Regions from separate parts of the Bacillus cereus group sp. RP43 genome, predicted to be linked through region 2. Evidence: riboswitches for the same ligand, from Rfam matches in the RefSeq annotation. Region 2 holds a riboswitch; the other holds the start of a gene.

Region 1 (3,217 bases), 1.5 Mb from region 2:
ATATCAGCAAGCATCGTTTGAATTTTTTCGGACACTTCATCAAAATGTTCCCGTACGCTCACGCAAACAGCCCCCTTTTTATTCATAAAAAAAATCTTTCCCATTTCGAAAAGACTGTTCGGTAATATATTTTACCTTATCTTTCAAAATGGATTCCATTTTGCTGGATTTAGCACCTTGCTTTCTATAAGCAGGTTGCCGAGCTTCGTAGGGCCAGTTCCCTCAGCTTCTCTTGATAAGCTTTGTATTTGTATTTTATCACAATTCTGATTTTTTTCAATCCTAGTTTTCCGATATATTTAATTATTTTTCTTTTTTTAAAAGGAGTTGCCTTTACTAGACAACTCCTTCTTTCTCATTCACACCAGCTCTTTAATACGTATGCGATCGTTCCCAATGATATTTTCATATGTTTCACGTTCTACGACAATTTGTGACGTCCCGCCTTTTGCAAAGACGACAGCTGGTCTACGAATACGATTATAATTATTAGCCATCGAGTACCCATATGCCCCCGTACAAGAAATTGCTAGTAAATCAGAAGAAGCAACTTGCGGTAAGTTAATATCCCAAATCAGCATATCTCCACTTTCACAGCATTTCCCAGCAATCGAAACGAGCTCCTCATTCTTATCATTCCCTCGATTCGCCAACATCGCCTCATAACGGGCTCCGTATAGAGCTGGTCTTAAATTATCTGTCATTCCACCATCGACTGAAACATATTTCCGAATGCCAGGAATCTCTTTCACCGCTCCGACTGTATAAAGTGTTGTTCCAGCATCACCTACGATACTACGACCTGGTTCAATCCATATTTCTGGAAGCGGATATTCACATAATGTAAATTGTTCTCTTATCGTACTTGTTACAGCGTGCACATACGTTTCAAGTGTTAATGGTGCATCTGACTCCGTATAACGTATACCGAAACCTCCGCCCACATTTAATACTTTCATCACATAATGTGTTCGCTCTCTCACTTCTTCTAAAAATTGGCGGAGTACTTCAATTGCTCGAACAAATCCAGCCGTTTCAAATATTTGTGATCCGATGTGCGAGTGAATTCCTAGCACATTATAATTTGATTTTTGCAAGGCAAGCTCAATTGCTTGCATCGCTTGACCATTTGAAACACCAAACCCAAATTTCGAATCCTCTTGACCTGTTGTTATATATTCGTGTGTATGTGCCTCTACTCCAGGCGTTACACGGATTAATATGTTCACAAATTTCCCATGTTGCATTGCTAAATCATGTAAGATTTCTAATTCTAAGAAATTATCTACTACAAAACAACCGATATTCGCCTGAAGAGCCATAATCATTTCTTCTTCTGTTTTATTATTTCCGTGAAAATGAATACGCGATGCCGGAAAACCAGCTTGGAGCGCAGTATATAATTCTCCTCCAGAAACAACGTCTAAAGACATATTCTCTTCACGAGCTACTCGGCACATCTCCATGCACAAGAACGCCTTGCTTGCATATGCTACTTGATAAGAGAAACCACTTTCTTTAAAAGCACGATGAAACGCGCGGCACTTTCCTCGAATAGACTCTTCATCGTATACATAAAGTGGTGTTCCGTATTGTTTTGCTAGCTGCGTCGTATCGCACCCACCAATTTCTAAGTGTCCTTGCCCATTGATTCGGCTTGTGCCGTGTAAATACATTTGAATTCCTCCCTTATTTCCTCTAAAACTCATAACCCCAATCTTCTATTCATTGCAGCACGCTTTTAGATAGACAAAAAACGCGCGGAACAATGTTCACACGCGTTTCTTATTAGGAAAAATATATATTGAAAAAATAAACGAGTTGTTATCTTCTCAAAATAAGAAACCGCATCAACATCTCCAAATAGCTCTCCATAAAATAAATATTATGACAGTACTACATTTATTCAATGCAGTCCCAATATATGAATAAGATGGTTATTCTTATATTTCGGCAATAGTCCCTTTCAACCTATGATCACAGATTCCATTAAATCTCCCATAGCTTACTCTTTCCTATCGCGGCCTCTACCTTTGAGAGTAGATGAGGTAAGTCTATTTAATTTTCAAACATCTAATTGTTGCTATTAACAATACCAAAGGACCATTTTATTTGTCAAACAATTTTTTATATTGTTTTTTTACAGTTTAACTTCGTATCATTTGGTAAGCGCTTTACTACTATATTTGTCACTTCCCATTCGCCTTCTTCGTTATTAAAAGTAATTGTTACTTTTTCGAATGGTGGAACAATTTTCCCACCAACCTGTTCATACTTCGTCACTTCAATAACCGCTTGAAATAAATATGTGCCACTATACACTTTTTTTAAACGGATGATTTTAGGACATTGATAAGGTTTCAAATTTCCATATTGTTTTTCAATTGCCTTATTTATTTTTGGAAATAAAACAGAATAAAGTGCATCCTCCACAAGGGGTGCATCATATTGCGCTACTGACATACTCGGTGAGGAAAAAAGTATAACACTACTGCATACTATAAAATATAATAATTTTCGCATTATAACCTCCGTTTTATTACTCGATTCTTTCTGCGCACGATAATTATCATACATAGAAACTCCGTTTTATTGTCTCCCACTGCCCTTTTTCTACTCAATTATTATAAAAAAGCCCACAACTCTCTTTTATTTTCGTATAATGATACTCATAGTATAATAAACATAATAACAAAGGACTGTTCGTATATATAAAATGAGGCGCTAATCAAACCGGCTCACAAGAACTGTCATGCTTTTAGGAGAGGAGTATATTATGCTACAAAATCTGTTTCCAAAACTGCGATTTGCACTAGTTGCAGTCGTTTTATTATGGATAAAAACATATATTGTGTACAAGCTAGCATTTGATATTAGAATTGATAACTTCTTTGAAGAATTTATGCTTTTTATTAATCCACTAGCTTCGTTACTTTTATTTTTTGGTTTCGCTTTACTTGCATCTAAGTACCGAAACCGAATTATTATTGTAATTAGTTTTATACTGTCATTTATTTTATTTGGAAATGCAATGTTTTACGGGTTCTATAACGATTTTGTTACTTTCCCTGTTTTATTCCAAACAAATAATATGGCTGACTTAGGGACGAGTATAAAAGAACTCTTTACGTATAAAACATTACTTTTATTTGCAGACGCAATTATTTTAATGTTTATTTCGCGTAAATTCCCATCATTTGGTGATAAAACACCACTT
Region 2 (3,217 bases):
ATTAAACCGTACATTTCAATATTTTTATTCACTTTAGGCGTTTATATTTTATTACGATTCATTATTCAAAAACAAATTGTTACTTCCAAAAAGCGCATGTCTGCCAAACAACTTGTGCCACTCGGCTTATTCGCTGGATTCGTCGATTCAACAGGCGGCGGTGGTTGGGGACCGATTACAACACCTGTACTTCTTGCAAGAGGAAATGAAGCTAGAAAAGTTATTGGATCTGTTGATACGAGTGAATTTCCTGTTTCACTCGCTGCAACGATTGGCTTTTTCATTTCACTTGGCTGGGAACAAGTAAGCTGGGTTTGGGTATTTGCTCTCATGCTCGGTGGTATTGTCGCTGCACCAATCGCCGCATGGTTAGTTCGCATCGTTCCAGCACATTTGCTTGGCGTACTAGTTGGTGGCCTTATAATCTTTACGAATATTCGTACACTGCTTACTACATTTAAAGTAGATCCAACTATTATTTCACTTTCTTACATTGCAGTTGGTCTTGTCGTTATTATATCCATTTTTATTGCTGTCCGTAATCATTCCAATCGTTCTAACGTATCGACAGATGGTTATCCGAAAGATCAAAAACAAATGCTACCATAATGATAAAAATACCGCTCGAACTATATCGAGCGGTATTTTTTATTTTTCTATTTTCCAATTAATCATCGTATCTGTTGTATCTACTCTCTTCATTTGTAATTTCTCTAATACACGAATCGAACTACCATTTTCAAGGAGTGTCTCCGCAATAATTGTATCTACCTCTTCTGTCTGGAAAGCCCACTTTATTAATTCATCTACAGATTCTGTAGCATACCCTTTATTCCAATATTTCTTAATAAAACCGTAACCAATTTCTACTGTACGTTTCTCGTTCGGTTTCCCTTTAAATCCTATATCCCCTAGTACGATGTCATCTTCTTTTCGAATGACATACCACGCACCCCAAGGTAATAAAGCTGCGTCTTGTTTTACACTTTCTACATGCCCTGCAATATGCGGGCCACTATTGTATCCTTGATTCTTCGCAATTTGAACCCATTCTTCTGCACATGGGATAATATGTAATCTTTCCGTTTCTAATTTCATAACGACGTCCCCTTTTTAATTAAACGGTACTTCGATTTTACTACAAAAAGAAAGAATATTCACTCTTTTAATTTATACTTATGTTTTTTCTTTGAAACAAAATAAAAGAGGTGATTCCCTTCAATAGTTATGTCGAATTATATTTTCTGAATTTTCTTTTAATTTTAAAGGGTTTTTCATTATTTTTTGCGAAACATTTGTATAACAATTTTTTCTTTGCTTATTGCTACATAATAGTAGGTTCGGGTGGAGTTTTGCAAGCGTTTCCTATACAATAACCGATATTTTTTGACTTTTCCTAACAAAATTCCTTGCAATATATTCAGAAAGTCATTACAATTGCCATATATTAAATATCTTAGCAATATATAAATCCTCATCAATCCGATGAGGTAGAGGTTGCGACTTTTAAAAGTAAAACGGACGAGACACAGAGAATGTCACTGACTCCGTTTGAAAGGAAAAGTTGCCGAAGTTTGTATTTCTTCTCTGGAAATATGAGCTGGGTCTGTCTCCGAAAGGAACAGAACTGTCACGTTTACAAAATTACCGTGTAAACGTGGGGTGCTATCTTAACGGAAGGGTATGATGGGGTGGTTATTTGTGAAACGTTCCGCCTAATTCCTTTGGCGGTTTTTTGTATTTTTCTCCCCCGCTCCTTCCTAACCTACAAGAAAAGGAGTGTTGAACATGAATAGCGCAACAAATCAATCTACCTCTAAAACGCAAACTACACAAGGACAAGGTGAATTAAAACGCGGATTAAAATCTCGTCACCTTACGATGATTTCTCTCGGTGGTACAATCGGTACCGGACTATTTCTTGCCAGCGGTGGTGTGATCCATTCAGCTGGTCCTGGCGGTGCACTAGTCGCATACGCCGCAATTGGAATTATGGTTTATTTCTTAATGACAAGCTTAGCTGAACTCGCAGCTTACATGCCTGTTACTGGATCTTTTAGCACTTATGCAACAAAATTTGTTGATCCATCACTTGGCTTTGCACTTGGATGGAACTATTGGTATAACTGGGCGATTACGATTGCAGCTGAACTTGCAGCCGTAACATTAATTATGAAATTTTGGTTCCCAGATACCCCTTCTCTTATTTGGAGTGGACTTTGCTTAGCTATTATTTTTCTCTTAAACTATTTATCTGTTAAAGGTTTTGGTGAATCTGAATATTGGTTCGCACTTATTAAAGTAGTTACTATTATTATCTTTTTAATTGTCGGTTTTATGATGATTTTTGGAATTATGGGTGGCGAATCTGTCGGCTTTAAAAACTTCACTGTTGCAGATGCACCATTTAACGGTGGAATCATGGCAATTATCGGTGTATTTATGGCTGCTGGTTTCTCATTCCAAGGAACTGAATTATTAGGAGTAGCTGCTGGTGAAACTGCTGATCCAGAACGCAATATTCCAAAAGCAATTCGTTCTATCTTTTGGCGTATTTTATTATTCTACATTTTAGCAATTCTCGTTATCGGTTTATTAATTCCTTATACGACTGAAAGCCTTGCAGCGAGTGATGTTACAGTAAGTCCATTTACACTTGTATTTGAAAAAGCGGGCGTTGCCTTCGCTGCTTCTGTTATGAACGCTGTTATTTTAACTGCAGTTCTATCTGCTGGTAACTCTGGAATGTATGCATCAACTCGTATGCTTTGGGATTTAGCTCGCCAGGGAAAAGCACCAAAGTTCTTAGGCAAATTAGATAGCCGCGGTGTACCTGTTAACGCATTAATCGCAACATCAGTAGTTGGTAGCGTCGCTTTCATCGCTTCTTTATTCGGTGACGGTGTTGTATACATTTGGTTATTAAATGCTTCTGGGATGTCAGGATTTATTGCTTGGGTAGGGATTGCTATTAGTCATTACCGTTTCCGTAAAGCTTATATTGCACAAGGGAAAGATTTGAAAGATTTACCATATCAAGCGAAATGGTTCCCGTTCGGTCCAATCTTTGCATTTACACTTTGTGTTATCGTTATTTTAGGTCAAAACTACGGAGCATTTACGGGAGCATCTATCGACTGGAACGGTGTACTCGTTTCTTACATCGGTTTACCACTCTTTTTAGTACTATGGTTAGGATATAAATTCACTAAGAAAA

What was found. A riboswitch is a leader RNA that binds a small molecule or an ion and turns the genes downstream of it on or off. The one in region 2 is predicted to bind lysine.
Positions count from the first base shown of each region.
Region 1: linked by a shared signal. The riboswitch ahead of lysA (diaminopimelate decarboxylase) and the one ahead of QCI75_RS11860 (amino acid permease) in region 2 are both predicted to bind lysine.

Region 1 is NZ_JARVHQ010000001.1:3,797,448-3,800,664, forward strand. Features, by position in the region: gene QCI75_RS19770 (YezD family protein) at 1-62, opposite strand, end outside; SAM riboswitch class I at 134-242, opposite strand; gene lysA (diaminopimelate decarboxylase) at 360-1,676, opposite strand; lysine riboswitch at 1,857-2,038, opposite strand; gene QCI75_RS19780 (DUF3888 domain-containing protein) at 2,128-2,523, opposite strand; gene QCI75_RS19785 (LTA synthase family protein) at 2,777-3,217, shown strand, end outside.
Region 2 is NZ_JARVHQ010000001.1:2,256,819-2,260,035, reverse strand. Features, by position in the region: gene QCI75_RS11870 (sulfite exporter TauE/SafE family protein) at 1-609, shown strand, start outside; gene QCI75_RS11865 (GNAT family N-acetyltransferase) at 649-1,098, opposite strand; lysine riboswitch at 1,484-1,676, shown strand; gene QCI75_RS11860 (amino acid permease) at 1,789-3,217, shown strand, end outside.